DNA from 3 places in the Pseudoalteromonas sp. TP27 genome. Region 3 is predicted to be linked to each of the others. Evidence: predicted binding sites of a transcription regulator. Region 3 holds the regulator's gene; each other region holds the start of a gene.

Region 1 (11,090 bases), on a different contig from region 3:
TTTAAGCTTAGCAACTTTTGTTGATGGGACGGGCAAACCCTCACCATTACAGTACATGTTCATAACAGCTGAAAAAATTTGCTGATCTCGTGGGTTTAGTTTCATGGTATCTACATCTTGTTGCATGAAAGAGATATCGGGGCGTTTAGTTGTTTTTCAAGTCGTGCAGCTAACTCACAGTGAATAAAACTGATGGTTTATAATATTGCTATAATCTGTATTTTCAAACACTTCTGTTTTGAGTTACTCTACAATTATTAAATCTCTTTGTGCGTACATTATGGACTCTCCTTTTAACACCATAGGCCTAATTGGCAAACCTAATCATCCGGGAGCAGCGGCTACTCTGCAGCGTCTACATACATTTTTACTTGCGCTTGGTTTTGAGGTAATAGTAGAAAAACGCACAGGGAGTCAATTAGATAATATCCCTTCAGACAAACTCGTTAAATTAGTCGACTTAGGTGAACAAGCCGATTTAGCCATTGTTGTAGGCGGTGACGGTAACATGCTTGGCGCAGCACGCGTGCTTGCACGCTTTAATATTGCTGTTATTGGTGTGAATAGAGGTAACCTTGGCTTTTTAACTGATTTAAACCCTGAGGGGTTTGAAGCGAGCTTAGAGCAAGTCCTCAGTGGTGAATATCTTGAAGAAAAACGCTTTTTATTAGAAGTAGAAGTATATCGCCATAACGAATTAAAAAGTGCAAACTCAGCCGTTAACGAAGCGGTACTTCATGCCGATAAAGTAGCGCACATGATTGAGTTTGAAGCCTTTATAAATAATGACTTTGTATTCTCTCAGCGCTCTGATGGTTTAATCGTATCAACCCCTACAGGCTCTACAGCCTATTCGCTATCCGGTGGCGGGCCAATATTAACGCCAGAGCTAAATGCAATATCGTTAGTACCTATGTTTCCTCATACCTTATCCAGCAGACCTTTAGTGGTCGATGCCGATAACGAAGTACGTTTAAAGCTAAGTTTAGAAAACACAGACAGCCTTCAAGTAAGTTGCGACAGCCATGTCGTGCTTGCCGTATTGCCCGGCGATGAAGTAGTTATTAAAAAAGCTGATAAACAGTTGCGCTTAATTCATCCAAAAAATTACTCGTACTACAACGTTTTGCGTACAAAACTCAATTGGGGTAGTCGTTTATATTAGACTTCTTCAACAAGCTCGGTGGCCGACTTATATTTAGACAGTCAACATAAAAATAATCGTCTCAGGAAAGTAGTTAGCAACACATGGTTACTTTTGCTTACCGTTAAACTTATCACTGATGGGCACCGCGTTATTTACGTTATGCCTAATATGAAGAGAAAATACACAACGAAAAATTCAACCTGAAATACAAATTCCTCTAACTTTATTGCCAAAAGTTAAGCAATAGAGCAAAATGCTGGCTAAAAATAATAATTAATTGTATCAGGAACAAATGGCAATGGGTTATGCCGTATTCTTTGCTTTACTACTATTAATTACGCTTTTAGCTAGTTATATAAAAATCGAAAGTAATCGTAAAAAGATAATAGAAGCAAAAAGAAAACTCTTTCATGAACGTACTACTCACGTGAACCTCTGCCTTAAAGCAAAGCTTAATGAATTACTTGATGCTAAATTGATTCGTCCAAAATACATTTCTCGCATCCAAGCTATTGTAAATAATTTTTTGTTGTTCAAACATATACAGAAGAAAACTTACAGCGACTTGAAGATACAACAAGGTTACTAATAAATACTTTATCTAATGAGTTAATTAAAACTAATCAAACAAGCTTTATTCAGCCATTAATTGATAACATGGAGCGTTTTGTAGCAGAATTACCTCAGCAAGGAATCCACTATAATAGAGAGTTTTATATAAATACATTACCTATGCTTATAGCTCTGCTTGAATCCAAAAATAACACGCAACCTATTGATAATAATAAAAATGACTTTCATATAACCTCCGATACAACATTAAGCCATGATGTAAGCGTTGTGTAGATAATAAAAATTTAATTTGCAAAAACCAAAAACACTGTATAAATTAACAGTTAATTGACTGGATGGATAAACAGTATGTTAATTGGTTTAGAAGTTAAAAATTTTGCAATCGTAAGTAATTTAAGCACTGAATGGTGCAGTGGAATGACCGCGATCACAGGTGAGACTGGCGCTGGTAAGTCTATTGCTATTGACGCCCTATCGCTATGCTTAGGTGAGCGCGCTGAAGCATCAGCAGTTCGCCCAAGCTCTGATAAAGCAGAAGTATGTGCACAATTTGACTTAACAAATTTACCACTTGCTCAAGCATTTTTAGAGCAACATATGCTAAACAATGGCGATAATGAATGTTTATTACGCCGTGTTGTCTGCAAAAATGGCCGTAGTAAAAGCTATATTAATGGCAGTGCGGTTACTGCATCGCAATTAAAAGAACTTGGTCAATATTTAATATCTATTCATGGACAACATGCCCACCAACATTTATTAAAAGCTGAGCATCAGTTACAGCTTTTAGATGCCTATGCAGGACATCATCATTTAGTAAACTCAGTAAATAAAAGCTATAAACAGTTTGCTAACTTACAAAAAGAATTTAAGCACTTAGAACAACAACAGCAGCAACAAGCAGCGCAAAAGCAATTGTTAGAGTATCAAGTTGCTGAGCTTGATGAATTTGCCTTACAAGAAAATGAGTTTGATTTAATTGAGGCTGAGCATTACAAACTAAGTAATAGCCAAACGATATTAGAATCGTGCCAACGTGAATTACAACACTTGTATGAAAGTGATGAGCAAAATGCTTGTTCATTACTACAGCATAGCGCTCAACAATTTACTGAACTGGCTCAATATGACGAAAGTTTAGCAAGCGTGGCTGCACTGCTTAGCGAAGCGGCTGTACAAGTTGAAGAAGCAAGCCGCGAAGTGCGTAATTACACTGAGCAAACAGATTTAGACCCTGCCCGCTTAGGTGAAGTAGAGAATAGGTTAAGTGGTGCGATGGATTTAGCACGCAAGCACCATATAAAGCCACAGCAATTGGTTGAGTTTCATCAATCGATTGCTCAAGAGCTCGAGTCAATAAGTAATAATAGTAATCGCTTAGAGCAACTAGAGTCAGAAATAGAAAACGCGTTACTTACTTATAAGCAAGCGGCTGATCAGCTAAGTAAAAGCCGCTGCGAGTATGCTAATACACTTAACACACTAATAAGTGAAAGCATGGCTAATTTATCAATGGAAAACGGTGTTTTTGAAATAGCCCTAACTCAAGAGAGTAATCGTACACCAAACAGCTTAGGCTTTGATAATGTATCTTTTTTAGTATCAACTAATCCGGGGCAGCCACTTCAACCATTAGCTAAAGTAGCATCAGGTGGTGAGCTTTCTCGTATAAGCCTTGCTATACAGGTAATTATTGCCCAAAAAGTAACAACCCCAACGCTTATTTTTGATGAAGTTGATGTCGGTATATCAGGCCCTACCGCATCGGCTGTAGGTAAATTATTGCGCCAGCTAGGTAAGTCTACTCAAGTAATTTGTGTTACTCATTTACCACAAGTAGCTAGTAGTGCGCATCAGCAGTTTTTTGTAGCTAAAGAAATATCACAAGGGGAGACGTTTACTCATATGCTGCCTTTGAATAAAGATGGCCGTATTAATGAAATAGCCCGTTTACTTGGTGGCGACAATGTAAGCAAAACCGCTAAAGCAAATGCTAAAGAACTAATAATGGCTCACGCTTAATGTGTTAGTAAATAACGTCTTCAAGGATTAAATAATGCACAATACCTTAGTTGATTTTTGTATAATTTTAAGTTGGTTGTTATTAGTACTAAGCACCTGTTTAATTATATTTAGTAAATATAAACATACTTGTTTTAAACAACGTTTATTTAGGTTTTTAAATAGCTTTTTAGTTTTTCAACTAGCCGTTGTGGCCTATTACTTTTCTAACGAAAAGGTAAATGGGCTAAGTGATTTAAGCATTAGTTATTGGGCTTTAATTACAATGCAAGTTACGTGTAATGTAGTTTGTTATTTGAGCGTAAAACGCAGAAAAGCTAAAATAAAGCCATCCCTTGATTCGTTTTCAATGGACTAATGCGCATAACAATTAAGAGGAGCAAGTTCTGTTTTTTCCTTGCTCTTTTGCTTTATAAAGTAGTTCATCCTCGCGTTTGATGTCGAGGTCTATAGGGCGCTCTGCACTAGCTGGCGTTGCGCCAATACTTAGTGTTAAATTTACATTCTTTGAAAACAAACCCACAGCGGAAGCGTTAAGAGAGTTGTGAATTTTTTCTGCAACTTGCTCTCCCTCCCGAGCTGTTGCATTTGGAGTGACAATTAGAAACTCTTCACTGTCCCAACGTAAAGCAATCGCATTTAAAGAATGCTTCCCTCAAATATTTTAGCCAAGTTGATAAGTGATCCACCACTGAAATCGTGGCCAAGTTGATCATTAGTTTTTAACGTTATCGACATCAGCTAATAAAATTACAAATAGAATATTATTATTTTTATTTTTAAACTTACTCTTAATAATCAAAAGGTTATTAAGAGTAAAACGATGACTTGGCAGACCAGCGAAAGGGTTTATAGTTGCTGAAAAATTATTTTTTGACGCAAACCATTTATTTTACTGCTGTATTCTTTTTTGAGTATTCATAATAGTTGATTATTGACGCGACAAATATAAGAGTGAGAGCAAATACCAATTAGGCAAAATTCAGGGCCATAGCTACATATATTAAATATATTAGCATAGCAAAATCTAAAAAATCGCCGATAAAAATAAAACTATATCAAATGGCCTCCCTTAAGTTCGCGCATTAAATAAGCCATATGAAATACTCATATAAGCCCCGTACTCTGTGCTAGTAAGAGTTAAGTAGAACATAAGTGCATACGGCGTATACGGTGCGTATGGTGCGTATGGTGCGTATGGTGCGTATGGTGCGTATGGTGCGTATGGTGCGTATAAATTATAGTGACAGACTTCTCTACCCCCTACTTATATTAGACACCAATAAATAAACAAACGACTAAAGTACATACTAAACAATAGCTGCTGTTAAACGCTAAGCTAACTATCTAATACCAATCTGCTTATATATGGGGCCTATTTAACGTTAAGAAAATTACGCTAGAACTAGGCAAAAATTTTTGTATCTAGTTGTTCTCGGCAATTGCTCCCTGCATTGCTCTACCTCCTGCATCCATGCAGTCGTAAATAAAAAATTTTTAACGACGTTATAGTGCAATTTAATTCGTTAAATTGATCAAAGATTTATGCAGGTTGGTATAAAGCATTGCTATAGACCCTATCGAAGAAAAAAGTCGAACTATGAGCTAATGCTGTTCACTTAAGGTGAATGGCTTTTTTATTTCTAGCGTATCGCTGCGGTCTTGGCCTGACTGAACGAGGAAAACTTCGCCCCCTTCGAGGCTCTAGAATGAGGCTTTCTGCCATCGCATAAAAATATTTTAATTGACGTGGTATGGCTCCAGGTGTTGAATAAGGTAATCCAACAAGCAACCTCATTATTTGAGCTAAACTACCATTGAAACTCAGTTGGTACGGTAAATAATCACTTTTTAATGTGTGACACATTTTTACCATCTGATATCGCACCATATTATAAGTAAACAACACTCCCCACAGCTCTTGCTTTACAAGCGCTGGTAAGCGACTTCTTAATGTTAATCGATTACCCAGCATATATTGCTTTTGTTCGCGATAACCAAGCTCTATCTCCCAGCGGTGACTGTACAAATCGCCTATATCGGCTGACGGATATCGCATCGGATCTGTCATTGATGTCATCACACTGTATGATTTCCCCTTTATTTTTCGAGTCACTAACCTCGCTATTAAGGTGTCAGGCAGCGTTGGCCACATTTTTCTTGCTCTTGGGTTGCTGCTAAGTTGGACTAATTTATCATTACGCCCTAATGTTTGAATAACGTCATATTGCACATTTTTTTTCAGGGGGATTAGCCAATGGCGTTCACTGCCAGTTGTTTGCAATTTATGTAAAAGCCCTAAAGAATAAAAACCTTTGTCGAATAAAGTGAGGCTGTTATCGGGTGTAGTTTCTATAAGCTTTTCAGCCAGTACCATTTCATTGACCTTGTAATCATCAAAAGCGCTCCCCGTTATTAAATGGCTGCTCAGCTCCATTTGACACACCATTCTGACCTGTGGGTATTGTGTATTGGCCGGTTTTGTAAAGGCCTCATTATTTTGGGGGGAGTCATCCGTACGCCAAACAACACCATCGATACCCAGCAAGGTAAGTCCATTCCAATGAGGGTGGTTAGCGTCTTCATTCCAATGTCTTTGGGTGCATTCAAATAAGGCTTTCATGGCGGCTTCACCTAGATTTTTACGACGCTGAGTTAAAGCACTTGGCGCAACAAATGGCTTCCCTTCTCGGTCAATAATGTCGAGCATATTAACGACATCGGCTATCGATTCTAGGGTTAGTTTTCTTTTCCGTAGTGTAACGGTTTCGGTCAGCGCATAGGCTTCTTCGATAAGGGATAAAGGAAGTAAATCTGCAAGTGTTTCAACGTCATTAGGTTTGATGTTGTTAATAATATCGAGAGCATTAGAGAGTTGCATAAAAAAATCCGAATTCTACAAAAGAATTCGGATTCTTACATACCTAGAAGATCGTTCAAGTGCTATTAACTATTTCTTAAATGATCGGCATTAAAGCCACATGGCTTGCTTTTAATATTGTTTATACAAATAAACAATTAAACTTTCAAGTAGTCCATAATACCTTCTGCAGCATTACGTCCTTCAAAAATAGCAGTTACTACTAAATCTGAACCTCGTACTATATCGCCACCAGCAAATATTTTAGGGTTAGTTGTTTGATGTGTAAACTCACCTTGTTCTGGTGCATTTATGCCACCCCAGTGGTTTATTTCTACATCGTATTTTTCTAGCCAATCCATTTTGTGAGGTTGGAAACCAAACGCCATGATAACTTGGTCTGCTTCAATAACATGCTCTGAACCAGGTACGTCTTCAGCACGGCTTCTGCCTTTTGCGTCAGGTTCACCTAATTTAGTTTTAACCATTTTAACGCCGGTCACTTTACCTTTATTGTTCAATACAATGCCTTTAGGCTGAACGTTATACGTAAATATAACACCTTCTTCTTTCGCGTTTTTAACCTCACGTTTAGAACCCGGCATATTTTCTTTATCACGACGATAAGCACACGTTACTTTTGCAGCGTTTTGACGAATAGACGTACGTACACAGTCCATAGCCGTATCACCACCACCAAGTACAACTACTTTTTGGTTAGCCATATCAATACACGGTTGTTTTGTCTCGTCGTAGCCCATTACACGGTTTGTGTTACCAATTAAAAATGGCAGTGCATCGTGAACGCCCGCGGCGTCTTCGTTTTCAAGGCCTGCACGCATACTCTGATACGTACCAACCCCTAAAAATACAGCGTCATAATCAGCTAAAATTTGATCAAGTGTAATATCAACACCTACTTCAACATTTAACTTAAACTCAACGCCCATTTCAGTGAAAATTTCACGGCGCTTTTGCATTACTGATTTTTCAAGTTTAAAAGAAGGAATACCAAAAGTGAGTAATCCGCCAATTTCTGGATGACGGTCAAACACCACTGGTTTAACGCCATTACGTACTAAAATATCAGCACACCCCAAACCTGCAGGACCTGCACCAATAATGGCTACTTTTTTGTCAGTCCATGTTACATAAGACATATCAGGCTTCCAGCCCATTTTAAATGCCTCATCAGTAATGTATTTTTCAATATTACCGATGGTAACTGCACCAAACTCTTCATCGAGCGTACACGAACCTTCACACAAGCGGTCTTGTGGGCAAACACGCCCACATACCTCTGGCAAGCTATTTGTACGATGAGAAAGCTCAGCCGCCTCTATAATACGGCCCGTGCGTATTAACTTTAACCATTGTGGAATGTAGTTATGTACTGGACATTTCCACTCACAGTATGGGTTACCACAATCTAAACAACGGTCAGCTTGTGAATTAACCTGATTCTCTGAAAAGGGTTCGTAAATTTCTACGAAAGATTTTTTACGTGACGAGATTGGTTTTTTGCGTGGGTCTACACGCTGCACGTCTATAAATTGATATACATTTTCGCTCATACTGCCCCCTTATTGCGCCTGAACACGTAGTTCGGCACTACTGCGAGCGCGATGCCCGAGTAAACTTTTTACGTCGCTTGATATTGGTTTTACTAATTTGAACATCGGTAAGTACAGTTCAAAGTTAGCTAAAATGCTTTCTGCTCTGCACGAACCCGTAAGCTCTAAATGCTCAGCAATTAAACCGCGCAAATGCTCTTGATGCGATGTTAATTCATCCAGCGTTACTATTTCTACTAGCTCTGGATTAATGCGTTTTTCAAAATCATTTCGCTCATCTAAAATATAAGCAAAACCACCGGTCATACCCGCACCAAAGTTAACACCTACATTACCAAGTACACATACAACGCCGCCCGTCATGTATTCACAACCGTTATCACCTACGCCTTCTACAACCGCTTGCACGCCAGAGTTACGCACTGCAAATCGCTCGCCGGCACAACCTGCAGCAAACAGTTTGCCACCCGTTGCGCCGTATAAACATGTGTTGCCTGCAATTGTTGCTTTATGACTTTCAAAAGATGAACCAAGTGGCGGACGAATAACTAACTTACCACCTGCCATGCCTTTGCCTACATAATCGTTAGCATCGCCAACGAGTGTCATTTCAAGGCCACCAGCATTCCACACGCCAAATGATTGGCCCGCTGTACCGTGTAGCTCAATTGCTACAGGGTCAGCCGCCATACCTTGGTTGCCATGTTTATCGGCAATATAGCCAGAAAGCATTGCACCAACCGAGCGATCTGTATTACAAATTCGGCTCACTAGCGAAATACCGCTTGAAGTATCGATAGCGTCTTGTGCTTTAGCTAATAAACTTTCGTTTAACTCACCTAAGTAATGCGAGCTGTTAGGCGCACTACAATAAAGAGTCTCACCTGTTGGGTTATTTGGTTGAGCAATAACAGACGATAAATCAATTTTTTTCTGTTTTGCTGTTTTACCTTCAATTGCTTCAAGCAAATCTAAACGACCGATTAAATCAGTTAAGTTTACAACACCCAAGCTTGCCATGATTTCACGTGCTTCTTGCGCTATAAACTTAAAGTAGTTCATCGCCATTTCTGGTAAGCCGTGGTAATGCTTTTGACGAAGTGTTTCGTCTTGTGTTGCAACACCGGTCGCACAGTTATTTAAGTGGCAAATACGTAAGTATTTACAACCAAGCGCAACCATTGGACCTGTACCAAAGCCAAAGCTTTCTGCACCTAAAATTGCCGCTTTAATTATATCTAAACCCGTTTTTAAGCCACCATCTGTTTGCAAGCGAATACGATGACGAAGGCCATTTTCAACAAGGGCTTGCTGCGTTTCTGCAAGTCCTAGTTCCCATGGGCTACCTGCATATTTAACTGAAGTAAGTGGGCTTGCGCCTGTACCGCCGTCGTAGCCAGAAATAGTAATTAAATCGGCATACGCTTTAGCAACACCCGTTGCAATGGTTCCTACGCCTGGTTCTGAAACCAGTTTTACAGAAATAAGTGCTTTAGGGTTTACTTGTTTCAAATCGAAAATTAGCTGTGCTAAATCTTCAATTGAGTAAATATCGTGATGTGGTGGTGGCGAAATTAATGTAACACCTGGAACAGAATAACGAAGCTTAGCAATATACGGGGTTACTTTTTCACCCGGTAATTGACCGCCTTCGCCTGGTTTTGCACCTTGCGCTACTTTAATTTGAATAACGTCAGCACTGCGTAAGTAATGCGGGGTTACGCCAAATCGACCTGAAGCGACTTGCTTAATACGCGAGTTTTTCTCGGTACCATAACGCAGCTTATCTTCGCCGCCTTCACCAGAGTTTGAACAACCCCCTAAGCGGTTCATTGCAATTGCTAGCGCCTCATGCGCTTCTGGCGATAATGCACCAATACTCATTGCCGCTGAATCAAAACGCTTATATAGGTTTTCTGCAGGCTCTACATCATCGATACTAATGCCTTGCTCTGGAATTTTAAGCGCAAGCATGTCACGTAAAGTGGCAATAGGACGCGTATTAACAAGTTTTGCATATTCACTGTAATCTCTATATTCACCAGAACGAACTGCTTTTTGCAGGGTTTGGATTACATCTGGATTATAAGCATGATACTCGCCACCATGTACGTACTTAAACAAGCCGCCGTGGCTTAATAATTTACGTTTGCTTAAAGCAAGTTTATGCAAACTTTGTTGATCGTCATCAAAGTCGGTAAAACATGCACCTTGTATACGACTTGCAACACCTTTAAAGCACATTTCAACAATAGCGTCAGATAAACCAACCGCTTCAAACAACATTGAACAACGATATGATGCAACCGTACTTATGCCCATTTTAGACATGATTTTGTATAAGCCTTTATTAATGGCTTTACGGTAAGCAAGAGTCACCTCGCAGTACGATTTATTAATAATTTTGCTGTCGCTCATCGCAACAAGCGACTCATACGCTAGGTATGGGTAAATTGCTGTAGCACCAAAACCTAATAACACAGCAAACTGATGTGCATCACGTACGCTACCGGTTTCAATGATAACGTTTGATTCACAACGAAGGTTGTTATCAACTAAACGTTTTTGTACAGCACCTACAGCCATAGCTGCTGGAATTGGTAAATTTACTTCATCAAAGTTACGGTCAGTTAAAATAAGCATAATACAGCCAGCGGCTGCTTTTTCTTGTGCTTGGTCACAAATACGCGTGACCGCGTTTTCTAAACCTTCTTCAACTGTGTAGGTAATATCAATTTTACAGTAGCTGTAATGCGCTTCATCAGCATTTAATAGCTGCTGCATGTCTGCGTACATTAAAATTGGTGTATCGAACTGTAGACGCTTAGCGTGGCCTGTTGTTTCGTTAAATACGTTTTGTTCACTACCAATACATGTAGCAAGCGACATTACATGGTTTTCACGCAGTGGATCG
Region 2 (11,090 bases), on a different contig from region 3:
GTTTACACTACTTTGATAGTGAGCTAATGCAAGCAGGGCAATAACTTGCTGCAGTAATGGCTCATTGTTTACAAGGGATTGCTGAGTTATTTCACTATGAACTGGCTGTTCTAATTGATTACTATCTAATTCTTTATATTGTGCATCGAGTGCAAGCAAGGTGCGAATGTGCTTCTCGAGAGGATCGTGTTTAGCAAAGCGAAGTGGCTCATCCAGTGTTACAACTTTAGAGGCTTTATAGTGCGCTTTAATATAGTTACTAAAGCGAATGGTATAACCTCTGCCATTGCCCTCATACCCAACCAGAGTGCTTGCAAATACTATACGAGGGTAATGGGCTAGCATTTGTAGTAATAACGGAACAGGGATTGCTGCAGCTTCATCTACTAGTAATAAATCGCACTCAGGTATTGTGTTTAATAACGCGTCAGGTGCAACGTAGTGCAAGTTTGCGAGCTGTTTATGCTCAGCGTTGTATTGCAGGCTTAACTCGTTGGCTAAATGTTTAAAGCTACTATGGGTCGCTTTAAACTGAGTACTACAAATAATTACTTTTTTATCAGTTAATTTTACGGCTGCTAAGCCAAGTGCTGCCGACTTGCCTCTACCTCTATCAGCATTAATAAGTAAAGGCCTGTTGGCACGACCATTAGCCACTTTTACTATTTGTTCAACGCAGCTTTGTTGAGGTTGATAATCAATTTTATTATGTGTAACAGAGCTGACGAGATTACTAATGCATCCATTTTTTTCACTAAAATGAAAAGCGGGTAATTGCTTAATAACAGTTGCGAAACGTTGATTAAATAAACTGTAGTTAATGGTATGACCGTGTGATTGTACTGTACTTAATGAAGGGTCTTGCCAAGTAGGTAAGTCATCTAATTCAGGCAGTAATAAAAACAGTATACCGCCTGCTTTAACGGTGCCAGTAAGTGCTGCAAGTTTATCAGGGTGCAAACCACTAAAACCATCGTAAACAGCATGAGCAAATTCTTGCCCTAAAATTTGGTGAGTGCGAGTAGGCCAGTACGAATTTTTAATCGTGCACTGCTTTGATACAACAAGTGTATTGTTTTCATCTATTAATGAATTAAGTAATTCATAACACCAAGTTGAGCTGCCAGTAATTAGCACCAGCTGACGATGATACGCGCCAGCTAGTTGTTGTTCTAACTCACTTAGATGTGTTTTATACTGCTTGTAATCGTGCATAGGCCGTTACTAACCATTTACTGCCAAGGTCATCAAAGTTAACTTGTACGCGAGATTGCGCGCCACTGCCTTCGTAATTAAGTACGGTACCAATGCCAAACTTAGCATGAAGTACTCGTTGACCTAAGTTAAAGCCACTGTCTTCAAATGCGGCATGGCTAACAGAAGCACTAAAACGCCCGGCGGCAGGTGGACGAGAAACCTGTGTTTTAATACGGATTTCCTCAACGCAGTCCTCAGGGATTTCGCGTAAAAAGCGTGATGGGCTATGGTATTTTTCTTGCCCGTATAAGCGGCGACTCTCAGCATGGCTAATGTATAACTTATCCATTGCTCGTGTCATGCCTACATAGCAAAGGCGGCGCTCTTCTTCCAAGCGACCCGACTCTTCGTTGCTTTGCTGAGAAGGGAACATGCCTTCTTCTACGCCCACCATAAAGACTAGCGGAAACTCTAAGCCTTTGGCTGAGTGAAGCGTCATCATCTGAACTGCGTCTTCGTGCTCTTCTGCTTGCCCTTCACCTGACTCAAGTGATGTATGTGCTAAAAAGCCTTGTAAAGGCGAGCTGTATTCCTCATCTTCAGGAAGCTCATACTGATCACATGCACTAATAAGCTCTTCTAAGTTTTCTACACGAGCACGGCCTTTTTCGCCTTTTTCAGCTTGGTACATTGCCATCAAACCTGAGGTTTGAATTGTGTACTTGGCTTGCTCATGTAAAGTTAGATCGCTAATTTTATCTTCTATTTGTTCAACTAGTTCTACAAACTTAGTAACTGCACCAGAAGCACGACCAGATAAATGTTGTTGTTCCACAATTGCTTTTGCTGCATACCAAAGTGGTAATGATTCTGCTCGTGCGCAGTCGCGTATATGGCTCAATGTTTTATCACCAATACCGCGCGCTGGCGTATTAATTACGCGCTCAAAAGCGGCATCATCTTGACGATTACCCACTAGGCGTAAGTACGACAACGCATCTTTAATTTCTTGTCGTTCGAAGAATCGCATACCACCATAAATACGGTATTTTAAGCCTTCTTGCAGCATGGCTTCCTCGAGCACTCGAGATTGCGCGTTACTACGGTACAAAATTGCTGCATCTTGCAGCGCATTACCTGCATTTAACCAGCTTCGTAATTTGCTACTTACAAAGCGTGCTTCGTCTAGCTCATTAAATGCTGCATAAATAGAGATTGGCTCGCCATCGTTACCGTCGGTCCATAAGCTTTTACCCATACGTTCTGAGTTATTTTGAATTAATGCGTTAGACGCTTTCAAAATAGTCGCGGTTGAACGGTAGTTTTGTTCAAGACGAATGGTTTCAGCGCTAAAGTCAGTTAAAAATCGTTTAATGTTTTCGATTTTAGCACCGCGCCAACCGTAAATACTTTGGTCATCGTCGCCTACAATCATAATGCTATTTGTATCGCCAGCAAGTAATTTTAACCATGCATATTGAATGGTATTTGTATCTTGGAACTCGTCGACTAGCATATGTGCAAAGCGTTGCTGATAATGGCGCAGTAACGTTGGGTTATTTTTTAATACTTCGTAGCTACGTAGTAATATTTCAGCAAAATCAACAAGGCCCGCTCTATCACAGGCCTCTTGATAGGCGGCGTAAACACGCAGCATCATTTGCTCGTTAATATCGTATGCTTGAATATCTTTAGGGCGTAGAGCTTCATCTTTTTTGGCGCTTATGTACCAGCCAAATTGTTTAGCAGGCCATTTTTTATCATCAATATTCATCGATTTTAATAAGCGCTTGATCATCCGAAGCTGATCGTCAGAGTCTAAAATTTGAAAGGCTTCTGGTAAGTTAGCTTCACGGTGATGAGCACGTAAAATACGATGCGATAAACCATGGAACGTACCAATCCACATACCACCTACAGGGGCTTTTAGTGTTTCTTCAACGCGGCTACGCATTTCTTTAGCTGCTTTATTAGTAAAGGTAACTGCAAAAATACTGTAAGCAGAGGCTTGCTCAACTTGCATAAGCCACGCAATACGATGAACTAACACTCGTGTTTTACCAGACCCAGCACCTGCTAATACCAGCATGTTTTGTAGTGGGGCTGCAACGGCATCGCGTTGTTTGTCATTTAAGCCATCGAGTAATTGTGAAACGTCCATCGTTACGCCTTTTTAATCAATATTGTGGCCAGTATAACAGGTGTTTTTGTTAGGCTAAATAAAATACTGTTTTTATAAACAGCTATTTATAAAATAGTGTTCAAAACGAGTAACTTGCTACTTATTTAAACAAACGAAAAAGTGCAAACGCATAACAAAAATTGCTAATTTGACCTAAAGTTAGCAAAATTTACTAACTCCATAAATCTAGACTAATTTAACTATTTGATTTGTAAGCTTTAATAAATTGGCATAAAGTGTGTAAGTAAATAATTATAAAATTAAATAAATACAGAGGTTAGTATGGCGGATCAAGGTTCTGGCGGTAACGTAATAGCAGCATTATGTAATATATTTTTTCCTGGTTTGGGTCAATTAGTACAAGGGCGTATTTTAGCGGCTATATTTTTTGCACTCGCTATTATAATAAGTTACGCACTAATTTATGTGCTTGTAGGTTTTGTACTTGTGCCTATTATTTACTTATGGTCAATTATTGACGCCGCGCGTTATAGATCGCGAAGTTAACGGCTTTAAAGCAGAATAAAATAGCGCCCATGTGGCGCTATTTTGCTTTATATGTCCTGTGGTTTATGGGCGTTTACGTATATAATTACGCAATTAAAGATTTACAGGCAAACCCTATGGAATATCAATTTATTCGCGATCCTATTAGCGGGTTACGTATTAAAATAAGTAGCGAACATGCCATTATTGGTCGCTGGCTAAACGAAGAAATAGGCAAAGACAAAGTAGCAATGGTGCAAGCGCTTATTGCATCGGTGAGTTCAAGCTATGAGCCGCTAACGCTAAAAGGCCAAGAAATAGATTTAATATTAACGAAAGACGAAGCATTATTTGAAGCCCATGCACTTCATCAAGATAGTGAAGACCTAATCGCGTACCAAGATGACGACTTAGGACTTGAAGAAAATGGTTTAAGCAGTGGTTGTGGTTTTGAAGATTTTATTGATTTAATTGATTCTTGGCATGAATTTACTACCTCAAGATAAACAGACCCTAGCACACTAATAAAAATATACAGCAATGCACAATCAGCATTTTATCTGTATTATTACACCAACGAAATTACGCCAACCAAAACGACAGGAATTGATATGTCTGCCAATTTAAACAAGCTAGTAGTAATGCTAGAAATGCAAAACGCCATGAATACTAAAGTACATGAGCAATGGTTTACTCAAGGGTTTGAATGGTACCGCGCTATTTGGGTTGAGTGTGCTGAAATGTTGGATCATCATGGTTGGAAATGGTGGAAAAAACAAACACCAGATACTGAACAAGTTATTTTAGAGTTGGTTGATATTTTTCATTTTGGTTTATCGCTCAGAATTGACGGTAAAACTAGCTACGAAGACCTAGCAAAGCAACTTGAAGCTGAGCTTAGTAATGCTCAACAAGCGGATGACTTTAAACAAACGCTAGAAATATTAGCGGCGTCTGCTGTTGCAGATAAAACGTTTAATGCCGCTGCATTCGCCGGCTGTATGGCGCAAATGGGTATGGATATTGATGATTTATATCGCGGCTACGTAGGTAAAAACACGTTAAACTTTTTAACTATCCCCCTACACACTAAACAAGAAAACGTATCTTTTTATCACTAGTAAGTGATAATATGTTGCGCAACATTAAAATAGGTGAATAAGTATGTTAGAGATTGATTCAAAAAAATATAAGACTCCATTATTTATATGTGACGATCTTTCTCTCATGTTATTGCCTAGTTGCTTTTCTCATTCATTAACAAAGAATCAAACCATTTATGTTTTAGAAAGAAAAGTAGGAAAAAAAGGTTTTGTTACCCAGAAACTGAAAGAAAACCAGATAAAGAGAAAGCAAGTGGAATTGATATTAGAAAAATTGAGGAACTTCCTCCAATGGATAGAAGAATATGCTTTATCTAATTCAGAAGTATCTATAGCTACCCACCACAATCTTTCAAATAAAATATTAAACTATTATATAAATGACATATTGATCGACAAGCTTAAGAAAAGTGAAGGTGTTGTAAAGAAGCATGTTTCAGCTCTTAAAGCATATTATAACTATTTAGCTAATGCTGGTTTCACCAATATAAAAAATCTTATGATTGAACCCAGACTTCAAGAGCAAGCAAGAGATAATAAAAAACCTAGAACAGCTGTAAAATATTTAACACCAGATCTTAGATCTATTATTTATCAAAACACTTCGAGTATTAGAGATGAGTTGCTTTTGAAGACTGGCGGCGAAGTAGGCTTAAGATCTAAAGAAAATGTAGGCATTCTACTTAATGATTTTGAGGTCGGTAATAAAAAGCATAAAGGTTTACTTTCATTGTTTAAAGAGATGAAAGATAACCCAACTAAAGATGAATTCATCTTTTACCTTCAGGGTAAATATACTAAGTCACGGAGAAATGGATTCGGCCTGCCTAGAAATATCTTTTTCACTCGTGAGCTGTTATTGAGAATGAAAGAGTATTACGACAAAGAACGTCCAGAAAGCGACTCGGATCACTTTTTCTTGAATGACGATACCGTCTATTTCGGCACACCAATTTCAGTAAAAAGAGCATCACTTGTATTCACAGAGGTATGCAAAATTGTATTAGAGAAACAAAAAAATGGAATGCTACCTTTAGATGGTCAGCTATTAGAAAAAGATCATACACATCATGTTCTAAGGCATAGTTTTGGTACAGATAAGTTTTATTATTTAGCTGAAAGTCACCAGATAGCAATCGACAATGTCACTGCGACTTCTATTGTTTATATTACTTTGGCAAGGCTCATGGGACATAACGCCAAAGGAAAATATGCTTCTGAGACTACAAAAGAATATATTCGCTCTTGCAACATCAAAAAAGATTTTGAGGAGAAGCAACAATGGTTCTAGAAGCTAACTCTGAATTCTCTAAAAAGCTGCAAGAAAAACTGATAAACCAACAAATAAGGATGGATAAAGAATTAGCATCCAAGTCTAAGGTTGCTGAGCTAGTATTTGACATTAATGCTAATCAATTTTCAATCCCTAGCTACGAAGGTGGTGATTATGCACCTCATAATGTGACAATTTCGCCTAACACCCCAGACCACATTAAGCTTATCTTCTCAACACTTAATAGGGCTAACTACCTCGTCTTTGTTGATAATAAGGGGACTATAACTCATAAGAAGCAAGCTCATTCAACATATAAAATCTTTATCGATTTTATGTGTTCTGAACCCTTTGAAAAAAAAGATCGAATCAAGATTTTAAAAAAATTTGAAACGCATAGAGTGAACATCGACAAAGTTAAACCTCAAAGTTCAGGCCTTCATGCTATTAAATCAATGATTAAGCTCGCTATTGAAGATGAGTGGTTCAAAGAACAGCTATCTGAAGCGCAATATGCCTACCTTTTTACACTGTCAAAAACAAAGCCAGCCCCTTCTTCCGAGCGAGACCAGATAAACTTGGCTGCTTGGTTTGCTCAGCATACTTGGTTACGAAGAGATGATGTTGGTATAGGGCATACATTGTTTTCTCGATTAGCATCACCAAAAGCTACGATAAAATCGTTTAGTATTACTATTGAAATTGCAATGTTAGAAACATTGAAAGCAAAGGAAGCATTAATAGCGTTATTTCTTGATGCCCCCATCACATCTGATGAAATACCGGTTGAGCGACCAAGAGCCCAATTTCCTGTAAAAAGCGAGCATGACGTACATGTTAGAAAGTGCTTTTTAACAACATTTGATGTTTTACGAGCAGCATATCATTCATTAGAAGAGCCATCTGCTAATCTAAAAACAGCTATCAAGCTGTTTCTTTCCGAAAACATTCGAGAAGATGACTTAAAGCGCTATGATGAGGCCTTTTTTAGAAATAAGTCCGCTTTCAACTCACCTTCAATAATCACTTCCAGAAATAAGTTATTTTTTTCTGTGTTTTTTTTGCATGAACTTGCTGAATATGTGCATAGCGGTAATAAAGAAGAACTTCAAGTTCCAGCCAGCCAAGGAGAGCACTTACTATTTCACTGGCTTATGGCAACACAAACCGTTCAAGCATCTGATATCGCAAAGTTATCTGGAAGTAACTTTCAATTTATTAGAAGGCGAAACGGTAAGATCACACATATTAGGAATGAGTATTATAAAGGACGTGCAAAGACTGTTCATAAACCAAAGGAAATAAGCACTAATACAACCCTAGGCAGTGCAATCCTTTTATTCATTTTACAAAGAACACCAAAGTACGATAATTCAGCTAAATTAACTGGGTCATTGAAAGATGTCGCAACAGGAGTGTCTTTTGCGAGATTTATAAACTTCCTAAACACATATCTAAACGAGAAAATCATTACTCAATCAGATAAAGAGAAGTCATCACTCGTTTTTTTAAAGGCCATAACAAAGCTACTTGATAATGGTATTAGCGCACTAGGGAAAAACAGAACTGTTGAAGAGTTATGGGAAAATTGTGATACACCATGCAAACGACATTTATTTAAACCTTCTTCAATCAAAACAGCGGCAGTTTATGCGTCGTCAGATAATTTTAACCCAACTCAACTGACTAACTTTCATTCTCATACAAATAAAACAGAACGAAATGACTACCTAACACCAAATAACGAAGAATGGATGAATAACACAGGCTTAATAACAAGAGCTGTAATACAAGATCTAACCGTTAATCTTTTTAAGGCATCAGAATCTGAAAAGCAGGCGTTTAATTCTCAGTTTACAAATGCTTCAGAATACATTTCAGCTAAAACAGAAGAAACACTTACTAGAATGAAGCTTGTAACAGGTAAAGAGGACGGGAAAGTAAATGATTTAGGCTTTCTAACCAGTTATAAAGATGTTGATGAGCCAAGCGACACAATTTATCTCGTTGACTCACCAGAAACAGTAGTAAAACTTAGACATTTCTTATCTGAAGTAAAAAAGAAGCATCATATATTGGCTAAAAACTCCCCTGAGTACCTATTAATGACAGTCCTTCCAACAGTTGAATGGGTAGAAAAGTTGTTTGAATACCAGCGTTTCTCAACAAAAGACAAAGGTGAGAAACTATATAAAGAACTTGCCTCAATTTTACCACCATTATTTAGCGCACACATGAGGTAGCAATCATGCAAAGAAATCTACGAAGCATAAAAAAAACAGCATATGAAACGCTTATTCAAGAAATGAACGATATAATGGTATTGCACAATGTAATTGATAATTGCTCTTTCACTGACGACAAGTGGCAATTTGAAAGTAATAGTATTGCCGGTATTTTCGAGTTGGATTTTAGTCTTTTTAGTTTTCCACAATTTAATGGGGAAAGAGTCTATAAGGTTGTATGTCATGGTGCAGAAATAGAGCTTACGAATCAAGAGTTTGCAAAGGTTCTTTTTCTAGAGCATTTAGATAAATCGGCAACGCTTTATTATTACCATCGAAATGGATTTAACTTTATAGCAAAAGTATGTTCTTTTTTAAAAAGTTACAATGTAGATGCCATTGATAAAAACAATGTTCAAAATTTTTATAACTATGCATTTAGCCATAAAGTACACACTAACAATATAGTTAAAAGCTTCTCTCCTCCAGCTTTTCAATCATTATCTGGTAGTGCCTTAAGTTTAAACAACCTTGTTCAATACCTAAAGCTCTACAATGTTGAAGGGCTAATAGGCGGCATTACCATTGATACCGAGCAAGAAGCTTTAAACACAGCTTGTAGCACTTCTTTAGGAATGAATTTAAGCGAGTATCAAAACGGGGATTCATTTAACTATTTAGGCTTAGACATTGGAAAGCACTATATAGATCATTGTGGTAGCTTATTTGAAGAAAATATTCAGTATGCTATAGCTGCTAGAATTACATTAAATGAAACGATACATGAAGTTCAAAGAGATTTAGAGCAAGGAAATTTAGAAAGCATTCAGCCTATAGTCGCCCAAGCACTCATGGGGGAGAAATTAACTGACTTACCAGCTCACCAAGCGAGAGTTTGGTCAAAGAAAAAGTTAGAGCAGATTTATGATACATCCCTTAAAAACTTCATTAAAAACTATAACCAGTTTGCCATTGTGGCCAGTGCGTTTAAGTTAGATGTTATCAATGAAATAATAGCAAAAGCTAAATTGCCTGACAGGTATGACGCCCAAGAGTTCGTGCGCTCTATTTTATTCGCGAGGTTGAACGATAAAAAAATCAAGAAAGAAGAGAGTATCTTTAAAGAATATCTAGCCGTTTTAAAAGCCAACGATGAAGATCCAGATATTGATTTTAAAAAGCTTATATCAATATGTAATAAGACGTTGAACACCTTCAAACAGACATTACCCAATAAGCCTAATGAGGCTATAAAACTCTGTCAAAAACACAGTAGTCGAATCTGTATAGAATCAAAGAGTGATGGTGTAAGAAAATTTAAAGCTGGTTTAAACATGGTCATGGCCTGCGGAGCAACACTTGTAGTAGGGCTGCTTGGTTGGAGAAGAAGTGAATTTGGGTTTTCACTGAATAATATCAATTTAAAGATAAATGAAACCGTCTTAGATAATTTTTATACATCACTTAGGTTTATGGTTAACTGGACTGTTGAGAAAACAAGCGGAAAAACAAAACTGGATAGGGAAATCACTCAATATGCATACATTGTTATAGACCTATTAGCTAAGTTAAATGAATCTGAAAGTAACTTGCCTGCAATCTATTTTGCTTCAAAATCTCGCAGTAAAGGTACAACTCCATCTTCAGAATCATCGATGTTCATTACCAACCTGGTTGATTATGCATGGCCTGATTTTATTCGAAATTACTCAGAAAAAGAAAAAATTCTCAGTAGCAATGATGAGCAATTGAGAATTGATTTCGAGAAATTAGAAAAAGATTTGCCAATATATATTCTCTGTCAAACTAATAACTCACAATCATTTATCACAAAGATAGAGTTATACAGAAATGGAGAGTTACCTGAGTTAGAAACAAAAATATTCGATGATAAGTTAACTTTAAAAACAAAAGAAATGTTAAATGATGTGAGTATTGAACTAACTCCATCAGATATAACTAAAATTCGCTCGCAACTATTACTGGATGTAGCTTATCCGACCCCTCATGCATTCCGTCACATTTGGGCTGAGGCAGCACTTAGAAGGTATAGAGGAGATATTGGTAAGTTTATTCGAGCTAACTTTAAACACTTAGATGAGTCTTTTTTCATGGCATATTTGCGTGACAAAGAGACGAGTGCTTTTTACCAGATTGCAAAAAGAACTGTCATAAAAGACATTGTTAGGCAGCAGTTACTTTCATTGACTAATAATGATCGAATATTTGCAGGTGCATTTGATCACATGTTAACAAAAGCCGTACATAGTACAAAAGTAGTCTCTCATGAAGAGTACATTGCATTAAGCAATAAGATCAGCGAAGAGCGTATTATAAATATAAGCCCTAGACCATGGGTAACGTGTATGCTTCGCGTCAATACAGAGCGTTTTGCAAAATGCTCTGAAGACGGTGTTCCCCAACCACATAAAGCAGAACCTAAATTTTGCTTGGGCTGTATAAATGCCAATATTTCAGAAGGGAATTACAATGGCATTATGTTTTATATAAGTACAGATATTAGAGCATGTCGTAATGCAGCTTTACCTAATTTCATTAGAGAAATGCATGAGCCTGTAGTTCGTGATGCACTTAAACGAATAAGAGAGCTCGCTAGAAACACA
Region 3 (11,090 bases):
GAGCGTCAATAAGTAAGTGTGCTTTAGCATTAGCAGTAATTTGTATTTTTGTAGGTGGCTCAAAAGGCCTTCCTGTAAGGGCATTAAAGCTTTGCTGCTCGGCATTACTAATAACGGTAATAAGTGGTGTAGTTAAAAAGCCTTCAAATAATATTTGTGTTGGGTTAGCGACTTGCGACGTAATATTATCAAGTGATGTTGGGTAGTCGGCTTGTGTAAATGATTTACTAAGGACTTTTGTTGCTAAATGTTTGCCGTGTACTTTATCAAGTGGAATTGCGCTCATAACTAAGCCACCTAGCAACCATGCTAAAATTTGTAGTGCTAATAAATAACCTAACCATTTATGAAACTTGCGCGCATGTTTAAATATTTTTTTATTCATGTTTTAGTCTTATTATTTTTAGAGGTTAGTTTATTACATTAATGGGATTAGTTACTGCGACATTTTGTCGCAGTTTAAACTATAGCTTACTGTAATCATTTAAAAATAAAAAAGATTACAGTTAAATTCCTAACATGACTTATTTGTCTAATTGAGCTGGATGTTTGATATCCAGCTAGCTTTAAATGCTAAAAAATACTTAAAAGCTGCGAAATATCCATATAAAGTGGTTAATAGGGCATAGTTGATTTGGTATAACGGTAAAACTGCGTTAAAGTTTGCAATGAAATTATTAGAGGATAAATACGAAACGATGTCGGAAATTCAATTTTTAAATGTAGATCTTGAGCTTGAATCAAAGCAAGATATTAGTTTGCTAGTGGCAGATTTGAAGAAAGTCGCTACGATTTTACATTATGACAAAGACGAATACCGTCAATTAGCGCGTATTGAAGCTACAGGTGAAGTTAGCACGCCTGATAAAGCAATAAACCATATATGTGAGCTTATTGAATCGTGTTCGCGTAACGCGCTAAAGCAATGGTTAGGTTGTTCACGTAGAACGTTTGATATTGGTTTTGAATCAGGCACATCTCCTAAGTGCTTTAACCAAGCATTAGATGCAGATACATTATTACGTATATCTGCGATTGGTGCGGGTATGGAAATTACAATTTACCCAATCGAAAAGTAACTATAAGTAACTATCTTCGCTCTACGACTGCTGCGGTCATTTTTGATACGCAGCACAGCTCATTGCGGCTATTTGTAATTTTTATTTCCCATACTGAACTACGTTTGCCAATATGAAATGCTCTTGCCGTGGCAGTTAAAGTACCATTGCGAGATGCTTTTAAATGGCTTGCGCTAATTTCCTGCCCTACACAGTAAAATTTTGTGAAATCGACAACAAAGTTAGCGGCATAACTCGCTACTGTTTCGGCAAGTACAACATTAGCACCACCGTGAACCATTCCCATTGGGTTATGATGCTCAGGTATGGCAGGCATAGTTGCAACTAAGTAATCATCACCAATTTCTGTGATTTCTATCCCCATAGTTTTCATCAGCGTACCTTGACCATTTATACCTTCATCTAGCTGTTTGCAAAACTCTAAAGTAATAGGTTGATACCAAATACTCATAACGACTCCTTTGCCTTTTTAATCATTTATAAACTTAGCTTTAGTTATATCCCTAAAATGTACACAAGTGAAATTACTTTGGCTATTTTAAGACATAATTTAAATTTGCGATTTTTATTTAACTGTATATACTCACAGTTAAATGTACTGTATGGAAAACCAGTTGTATGCGACCATTAACGAACCGCCAAGCTCAAATACTCGAACTAATTAAAGTTTTTATTAAAGACACTGGTATGCCTCCTACACGTGCTGAAATAGCGCAAACACTAGGTTTTAAAAGTGCCAATGCTGCTGAAGAACATTTAAAAGCACTTGCTAAAAAAGGCGCAATTAAAATGAAACCAGGTGCAAGCCGTGGTATTCAATTAATTGAAGAAGAAGAGCCTGAACAATTAGGTTTACCACTTATAGGGCGTGTTGCTGCGGGTTCACCTATTTTGGCGCAAGAGCACGTTGAAAGTCATTGTAAAATCGATCCATTAATGTTTAAACCAGCCGCCGATTTTTTACTACGCGTTAATGGTATGAGCATGAAGGATATTGGTATTATGGATGGTGATTTACTTGCTGTACATCGTACTCAAACCGCTGAAAACGGGCAAGTTGTTGTTGCCCGCGTAGATGAAGACGTAACTGTAAAACGTCTTGAGAAAGCGGGTCGTAAAGTATTACTTCATGCTGAAAACGACGATTTTGAATCTATTGAAGTAGACCTTGAAAATGAGTCTTTTAACATTGAAGGCCTAGCTGTTGGCGTAATAAGAAACGCCGATTGGATGTAGATTTTAGATTGCTTTAAGCAATCAATTTATTCATGCGCACTTTTTAGTGCGCATTTTTGTTTTAAAATTCGTACTAAAATATATCTTAAACAGCTAACTAATTATTTAAGCTGTAAACTTTTTTTCACTCATGCTTTTCTCCTTCCTCATGTGTTACACCCCTTTGTTTTGCTCGCTTTTTGAATATTAAATAGTCGATATGCTTGCAGATACTTGACTAATTTTTAAATATTACTCGGTTGTTTTTTATACTAAAGCTTGCTTGTTGCTCATTTTTTAGCTAATCATTAGTGTGCTGAACTAACAATAACTCACAGCTTTCAGTTTTGAGAACACACAATATACAAACTCTTTGTTGGGACAGTGATACCAATCAAAAAAACAGGATTGGTTAAATAATAAAAATAACGAATTGGCGTTTAAGCCGTATGCCTCTTCGCTTTGCACTCGCAATAGCATCAAAGGAGCCGTCACATGGGTAAACTGACCTCTACCTTGTGGCTTGTATTGATTGCTTTTCCGCAGCATGTTTTGGCTAACAGCCAGTACAATATGCGCAAAGGCGTAACCGATATAAGCAATAATGTATATCAGCTGCACATGACCATATTTATAATATGTTGTGTGATTGGGGTGATAGTGTTCGCAATTATGTTTTGGGCACTGATTCATCACCGTAAATCTAAAGGGGCTGTACCTGCCCAATTTCACGAAAGCACTAAAGTAGAAATACTTTGGACAGCTATTCCATTCGTTATTTTAATTGCTATGGCAGTACCAGCCACTAAAACCCTAATTGCAATGGAAGATGCCAGCAAAGCTGATCTCACTATTAAAATTACAGGCTCGCAATGGAAATGGCACTATGAATATATGGGCGAAGACGTCGCATTTTATTCTATTTTATCCACCCCTCAAGACGAAATAGCGAATCTTGCAGATAAAAATCCTAATTATTTACTTGAAGTAGATAAACCGCTTGTACTGCCAATAAACCAAAAAGTACGTTTTTTAATGACCTCTGATGATGTTATTCACTCATGGTGGGTACCTGATTTTGCTGTGAAAAAAGACGCTAACCCGGGATTTATAAACGAAACATGGACCAATATTAATGAAGAAGGTATTTACCGAGGTCAATGTGCTGAGCTTTGCGGTAAAGACCATGGCTTTATGCCCGTAGTGGTTGAAGCTAAATCTGAAGCTGACTTTAAAGTATGGCTAGCCGATGCAAAGCAAGCAAAACAAAAAGCAGCACTGGCCGACGCTGCTCTGCTTGATCAAACGTTACCTAAAGAAGAGTTAATGACTTTAGGCGAGCAAGTGTATATGGCCAGTTGCGCGGCGTGTCATCAACCTACAGGTATGGGGTTACCGGGTGTATTTCCTGCACTTAAAGGAAGCCCGATAGTGCTTGGCGATATAAAAGATCACATTGATGTAGTTATTCATGGGCGACCCGGTACGGCAATGCAAGCATTTGCTAAGCAGTTATCTATAAAGCAATTAGCAGCTGTTATTACTTATAAACGTAATGCATGGGGTAACGATACGGGTGATGTTATTCAGCCGAGTCAAATACAGGCAGCAATTGATGCCAAAGTGGAGGCGAACTAATGAGTAGCATAGTAGAACAACCTAACGCCAATGAAGCTCACCATGCTCATCATCCTGTAAAAGGTTTTAAACGCTGGCTTTATACAACTAACCATAAAGATATTGGTAGTTTATATTTAATTTTTTCGCTGACCATGTTTTTAATTGGCGGCGGAATGGCCATGGTGATCAGGGCTGAATTATTTCAACCTGGTTTACAGCTGGTCGATCCTCACTTTTTTAATCAAATGACCACAGTACACGGTTTAATTATGGTGTTTGGTGCGGTTATGCCGGCCTTTACAGGCCTTGCTAATTGGATGATACCACTAATGATTGGCGCACCAGATATGGCATTACCAAGAATGAATAACTGGAGCTTTTGGATTTTACCGTTTGCATTTTTAATCTTACTTGCATCGTTATTTATGCCCGGTGGAGGACCTGCATTTGGTTGGACTTTTTATGCTCCTCTCTCTACAACTTATAGTAACGATAACACTGCAATGTTTGTATTTGCCGTACATATTATGGGAATTAGCTCAATTATGGGTGCAATTAATGTGATTGTAACCATAGTGAATTTACGTGCACCCGGTATGTCGTGGATGAAGTTACCGCTATTTGTGTGGACATGGTTAATTACCGCTTTTTTATTAATAGCAGTAATGCCAGTGCTTGCGGGAGCGGTAACTATGGTGCTTACCGATAAGTACTTTGCGACCAGTTTTTTTGATGCTGCAGGTGGCGGCGACCCAGTGATGTTCCAACACATTTTTTGGTTTTTTGGTCACCCAGAAGTATACATAATGATTCTTCCTGCCTTTGGCATTATATCGACCATAGTGCCCACTTTTTCTCGTAAAAGACTTTTTGGTTATGCCTCAATGGTGTACGCCACATCCTCCATAGCACTATTGAGCTTTATTGTTTGGGCGCATCATATGTTTACTACAGGCATGCCGGTTGCAGGTGAGTTATTTTTTATGTACGCAACCATGCTTATATCGGTGCCCACAGGAGTAAAAGTATTTAACTGGGTTGCCACAATGTGGAAAGGCTCAATTACTTTTGAAGTGCCCATGCTTTTTAGTATTGCTTTTATAGTGCTGTTTACCTTGGGTGGCTTTTCGGGGTTGATGCTGGCAATTACACCTGCTGACTTTCAGTACCACGATACTTATTTTGTAGTGGCGCATTTTCATTATGTATTAGTAACAGGGGCTGTGTTTTCGATAATGGCAGGTGCTTATTATTGGCTACCCAAATGGACAGGCAACATGTTTAATATCACGCTAGCTAAATGGCATTTTTGGCTATCGCTGGTGAGCGTTAACGTTCTGTTTTTCCCTATGCATTTTGTAGGACTTGCTGGTATGCCACGTCGAATTCCCGATTATGCACTGCAATTTGCCGACTTTAACGCAATTATAAGTATAGGCGGTTTTGCCTTTGGTTTATCGCAACTACTGTTTGTGGCTGTAGTAATTAAATGTGCACGCGGTGGCGATAAAGTGCCTGCAAAAGTATGGGATGGGGCTGAAGGGCTTGAGTGGGAAGTTGACTCTCCTGCGCCTTATCATACCTTCTCTATACCGCCGGTAATCAAGTAATGACACACGCACCGTTACTTAAACGCTTGGTTCTTATTTGTATAGGTATGTTTGCCTTTGCGTTTGCCTTAGTGCCCTTGTACGACGTGTTTTGCGATGTAACAGGGCTTAATGGTAAACCGTCACTTGAGCAAGCAGAGCGAAGTACGCAAATAGTGCAAGATCGCGAAATAGGCGTGAGTTTTACAACTCATGCGCAAGCTGGTGCGCCGTTTGTTGTTAAATCAAAAGAGTACAGCGTTACTGTTAAACCCGGTGCCATGCGTGAGGTAATGTTTAGTGCTAAAAATAGCAGTGACCTCGACAAAGTAATGCAAGCGGTGCCGTCTGTATCTCCAGGTAAAGCGGCTAAGTATTTACATAAAATTGCCTGTTTTTGTTTTGATCAACAACCTCTAAAAGCAGGAGAAGAGCTTGAATTTAAATTACTGTTTTATGTTGATACCGCATTACCAAGCGATATTGAAGAGTTGACGCTGTCGTACACCGTATTTGATATTAGTGAGCAGCTAGTTGCGAGTAATAACTAGCCTGCATGTCTAGTGTAAAACTAGGAGTAAGTAACATGAATCAAAAATATGAAAACTATTACGTACCAGAGCAAAGTCCTTGGCCTATTGTAGGGGCTATAGCATTATTTTTTATTGCTGTAGGCGCTGCATTAACTGTTATGAACATAGGAAAAGAAGGCGGCAGTGGCGTTTATTTACTGTACGTTGGCATAGCTGTACTTTTGTATATGCTTTATAGCTGGTTTAAAAATGTTATCAGCGAGTCTGCTCAAGGGTTGTACTCAGCACAAATGGATCGATCATTTAGGCAAGGGATGAGCTGGTTTATTTTTTCTGAAGTGATGTTTTTTATGGCCTTTTTTGGTGCATTATTTTATGCGCGAGTCCTATCGGTCCCATGGTTAGGTGGCGCGGGTAATAATGCAATGACCAACGAAGTACTTTGGCCTACGTTTGAAGCTGTTTGGCCTCTCGTATCTACTCCTAGCGGTGATACAACCCAAGCTATGGGTTGGCAAGGTCTGCCGCTTATAAATACCTTAATACTGCTTACCTCCTCAGTTACCTTACATTTTGCTCATGTAGCAATGGAAAACAATAAGCGCACGCCACTTAAAGTGTTTTTGGGCGCCACTATTTTATTAGGTGTTTGCTTTTTAGGGCTGCAAGTTGAGGAATACATACATGCATATAATGACCTCAACCTAACGCTTGATGCAGGTGTTTACGGTAATACGTTCTTTTTATTGACTGGTTTTCATGGCATGCATGTAATGCTAGGAACCGTACTTTTATTTGTAATATTTTTACGGATATTAAAAGGGCACTTTACTAAAGATAAGCATTTTGCTTTTCAAGCAGCTGCTTGGTATTGGCATTTTGTTGATGTTGTTTGGTTGTGTTTATTTATATTTGTATATGTGCTGTAGCGTTTATTGGCGAGCTATTCGCTGTAATAAAACCAAGTTTAAGCGCTGCAATAACAAAAATTAGAACAACGACCGAAAACAATACGCGACGACCTAAAAAGTGAGACATAGGTCGCCCCCCAGTTTTCCCTGACACCATAATAAACAATGCTCTAAATAAGTTAAAAAGTATAAATAGTAATAACAGTACGATAATAATTTTAATAATCACTGAGTTGAACCTTATGCAGTTAGTTTTATGGCACAAACAAAAGCTTAGCTCAATAATCACACTTTGTATGGTTGTGGTTGTTGTACTTGTGTGTGTGCGATTAGGATTTTGGCAGCTGGAGCGGGGTGAGCAAAAGCAGCAGCAACTAACCGCTATTGCTAAGCAACAGACTCGTGGTGTGATGAGCTGGTCTCAATTACTTAACCTGCCTGACAGCTGGAACAAAACAGGTGTATTGGTTGAGTTAAAAGGGCGGTTTGTACAAAACCAATATTGGCTTTTAGATAATCAAGTTTATAACGGACAAGTAGGTTACGACTTACTTGCTTTACTAAAGCCTGACAGCGAAGAAAAAGTGATTTTAGTTAATTTAGGATGGGTAAAAGCGCCTATAGCTAGAGATACACTGCCAAAGGTTACTCTGCCTACAGGTGTTTTTATTCTTAAAGCGCAAATAAAAGAAAATAACTTAAGTAGCTTTACGCTTGAAGATACAACGACAAATAACGACTTACCTACAAGAATCCAATCTATCGACTTGAATATGCTGAGCACTCAAAGCCAGCAATCATTAATTAATTTTATGGCTTATAGACAAGGTACTGGTGATGAGATTGCAACACCTCATTATGAGGCTGTTGTTATGAGCCCTCAAAAGCATAATGCCTACGCTGTGCAATGGTTTTTAATTGCTGTTGCATGTGCTGTTGTGGCTATTTTTGCGAGTAAAAAAAGGACATCTAATGAAAAATAATCCTCTTTTTTTGTTTGTGGGTTGCTGCGCTATCCCATTAGTTTTGGCATATGGCGCATTAAAGTTCGATTGGTTACCTACTGCAATTACTAACAATGGCGAGTTTTTAAGCCAAGAAATAAAATTTGAAAATTGGCCGCAAAATAATCCAAAACAATGGACTATCGCACTTAATTATTCAAACGAATGTAACACCCCATGCAGCGAACAGCTCAATGCACTTAATAACTTATATGTGGCACTCGGTAAAAACCAAGGAAAAGTGGATATGGCTGTAATGGGAAGCCCCGACAATAAAAATCTACCATGGAAAATTATTACCGAGCAACAGAGTTTAAATCCTGCAAGTTTGTATTTAATTGATCATATGGGGTTAGTGGTACTTGAATACCCCTTTAAAGTCGAGCCACAAGAAAATCGTTTAGTGCAAAAAGGGTTATTAAAAGATCTAAAAAAACTACTCAATTATTCTCGTTCTAGCTAATTGATCAGCTTATTTAAGTTGGAGTGTTTAATGTATAAAAATTATAAAAACTTAGTATTAATAACAGGATTGCTCGCTTTAATTGTTGTGGCCTTAGGCGCTTACACCCGCTTAAGTGACGCAGGTTTAGGATGCCCCGATTGGCCAGGCTGTTATGGCTTTTTAACGGTACCTAAACATGAGGCCGACATAGCCTTAGCAACCCAAAGTTACCCAGATATGATGTTCGAAACCGCAAAAGCGTGGAAAGAAATGATTCATCGCTATTTTGCAGGCGCCTTAGGGTTACTTATTTTAGGTTTGTTTGTATTGGCTTTTGTAAAACGTCAATACCTAACAACACCAGTTAAATTGCCTTTAGCTTTACTTCTGCTAGTGGTGTTTCAGGCAGCGCTTGGTATGTGGACTGTCACTATGAACCTGCAGCCGCTTATTGTAATGGGCCACTTATTGGGTGGCTTTAGTATTTTGTCACTTATAACGCTTTTATATTTGCGACTAACTGCCAAACCTATAATGGGTGGAGATAGCGGCGCAAAGCGTTATTTTGGTTTGAGTTTAATTGCGCTTAGTGTGTTGGTTATTCAAATAGCGCTTGGCGGTTGGCTTGCTGCAAATTACGCAGCTCCGCATTGTAGTGGTTTACCATTGTGTGATTATGCACAACCGTTTTCATTAAGTAGCGTGTTTCAATTACCGCTTGAGCACAGTAATTATGAGTATGGTGTGTTATCGCAGCAAGCACGCATGTCTATTCATTTATTACATCGTATTTGGGCACTGGTTACTTGCATTGTTCTGGCATTAATTATGTGGAAAATATACAGCCAAGCTTACTCTCAAAAAATTAAAAACTGCGTTGTGAGCGTATTACTAGTCTTACTTTGCCAAATTAGCTTAGGCCTTATTTTAGTACATTGGCATATTCCGTTGGGAGTTGCACTGGCACATAACTTGATGGCAGCCATACTGTTATTAAGCATGGTTAGGTTGTGTTATTACCTAAAATCACGCACATAAAGGGGAAATATGATGGCACTTATAATTGATAAAAAAATACTGCTACCCGTTAATACTCAATCGCTAATTTCGCGTACTCATAGTTTGCTGCAAGACTACTTAGCAATTAGTAAATTTAAAGTGGTAGCCATGCTGGTGCTAACAGCTTGGGTTGGTTTAGCGCTGGCTCCCGATGTAGGGCGCGGTATGGTCGTACAGTTTATTAGCTTGTTAGGTATAGGGCTACTTTCTGCTGCTGCAGCGGTTATTAATCATGTGGTTGATAGCGAGATAGACTCAAAAATGGCACGAACTCGTCATCGCCCTGTAGCTAAAGGGCGTTTAAGTAAAACACATGCGCTTAGTTTTGCAGCTGTTATTGGGGTTGCGGGTTTTATTATGCTGATGGTGTGGGCTAATACCTTAACCGCTATATTAACGTTATTTGCACTGGTAGGTTATGCATTTGTTTATACATCATTTTTAAAGCGTGCAACGCCGCAAAATATTGTTATAGGTGGGTTGGCTGGCGCAATGCCTCCATTATTAGGTTGGGTGTCAGAAACAAACCAAATGGCAGCAGCCCCTTGGTTACTCGTAATGATAATATTTACCTGGACCCCACCACACTTTTGGGCGCTGGCTATAGCACGAAAAAGTGATTATGAACGCGCTAAAATCCCTATGTTACCAGTAACCCATGGTATCGATTTTTGTAAAACGTGCGTTGTTGCTTATTCTGTTTTACTCGCTGTTGTTTGTGTATTGCCTTATTTAATTGGTATGTCTGGATTAATATATTTAATAGGTGCGTGTGTATTAAATGCAGTATTTATATATAAGGCGGTTAAATTAAAAATTGCTGGAGATGATGAGACTGCAATGGACTTATTTCGTTTTTCGATTATTCATTTAATGGTACTCTTTGTAATCTTATTTATAGATAAATGGCTCACTTTATGAAGCAGTTATGGCTTGGATTAATTGTTGTTTTAGTTTTGTTTTTATCAGCATGTTCAAATGAAAATAGCCCGCCAGATGTAGATGCATTGGTTTACGAAAATGCAAAACCACTGTCTGATTTTACGCTAAACGATCAGCGCGGCGAATTAGTGACTAAGCAACAATTTTTAGGACAGTGGAATTTAGTATTTTTAGGCTATACAAGCTGCCCTGATATTTGCCCGTTAACGTTGGCTAAGCTTAACGCCGTTTATAAAAACTTACAGGCAGATTATCCGTTGCAAGTTTGGTTTTTATCGGTTGACCCAAAACGCGATACACCAGCTAAACGAAAGCAATATATAGATTATTTTAACCCTGACTTTTTAGCTGTATCGGGAGAGCATAAACACCTTTTTCCAGTTGTTAGGGAGCTTGGTTTAATTTATGCGATTAGTGACTCTGAAGAATCAGAGTATGCGGTCGATCATAGTGCATCCGTTGCATTAGTTGATCAAAATGGAGCCGTAAGAGCTATTTTTAAACCTGAATTTAAACAAGGTAGTGTGCCATTAATTAATGCGACTACTTTAACTGAAGAGTTTAAAAAGATAGCCGATTACTATAAGAACTAGTCTTTTAGTTTTTACCAATTTTAAAGGAGCTTTAGGCTCCTTTTTTTATGGTCTTTAGAGTAGTTAATAAAATAACCTAGTGGCTGTTACGTTAGGTCGT

The links. The regulator LexA, encoded in region 3, represses DNA repair genes until DNA is damaged. The targets are predictions, from matches to a motif close to TACTGTATNNNNATACAGTA.
Region 1: a site for LexA is predicted at 2,026-2,045, ahead of recN (DNA repair protein RecN). Genes of this name have one in related genera too.
Region 2: a site for LexA is predicted at 3,423-3,442, ahead of uvrD (DNA helicase II). Genes of this name have one in related genera too.

What each region holds. Positions count from the first base shown of each region.
Region 1 is NZ_JARDAK010000001.1:342,330-353,419, forward strand. It holds gene PX700_RS01525 (HrcA family transcriptional regulator) at 1-126, opposite strand, end outside; gene nadK (NAD(+) kinase) at 281-1,165, shown strand; gene PX700_RS01535 (hypothetical protein) at 1,440-1,736, shown strand; gene recN (DNA repair protein RecN) at 2,069-3,742, shown strand; gene PX700_RS01545 (GGDEF domain-containing protein) at 4,113-4,376, opposite strand; gene PX700_RS01550 (IS4 family transposase) at 5,358-6,623, opposite strand; gene PX700_RS01555 (FAD-dependent oxidoreductase) at 6,761-8,176, opposite strand; gene gltB (glutamate synthase large subunit) at 8,186-11,090, opposite strand, start outside.
Region 2 is NZ_JARDAK010000032.1:7,710-18,799, reverse strand. It holds gene PX700_RS20690 (tRNA(Met) cytidine acetyltransferase TmcA domain-containing protein) at 1-1,215, opposite strand, end outside; gene uvrD (DNA helicase II) at 1,193-3,358, opposite strand; gene PX700_RS20680 (hypothetical protein) at 3,662-3,886, shown strand; gene PX700_RS20675 (YacL family protein) at 4,003-4,371, shown strand; partial or broken gene PX700_RS20670 (dUTP diphosphatase) at 4,477-4,935, shown strand; gene PX700_RS20665 (hypothetical protein) at 5,030-6,259, shown strand; gene PX700_RS20660 (hypothetical protein) at 6,250-8,484, shown strand; gene PX700_RS20655 (hypothetical protein) at 8,490-11,090, shown strand, end outside.
Region 3 is NZ_JARDAK010000018.1:13,162-24,251, forward strand. It holds gene PX700_RS17265 (hypothetical protein) at 1-385, opposite strand, end outside; gene PX700_RS17270 (hypothetical protein) at 699-1,079, shown strand; gene PX700_RS17275 (PaaI family thioesterase) at 1,090-1,530, opposite strand; gene lexA (transcriptional repressor LexA) at 1,698-2,315, shown strand; gene coxB (cytochrome c oxidase subunit II) at 2,790-3,932, shown strand; gene ctaD (cytochrome c oxidase subunit I) at 3,932-5,524, shown strand; gene PX700_RS17295 (cytochrome c oxidase assembly protein) at 5,524-6,054, shown strand; gene PX700_RS17300 (cytochrome c oxidase subunit 3) at 6,090-6,965, shown strand; gene PX700_RS17305 (DUF2909 domain-containing protein) at 6,943-7,236, opposite strand; gene PX700_RS17310 (SURF1 family protein) at 7,190-7,930, shown strand; gene PX700_RS17315 (transmembrane cytochrome oxidase associated protein) at 7,920-8,414, shown strand; gene PX700_RS17320 (COX15/CtaA family protein) at 8,445-9,434, shown strand; gene cyoE (heme o synthase) at 9,447-10,376, shown strand; gene PX700_RS17330 (SCO family protein) at 10,373-10,990, shown strand; gene PX700_RS17335 (polysaccharide deacetylase family protein) at 11,090-11,090, opposite strand, start outside.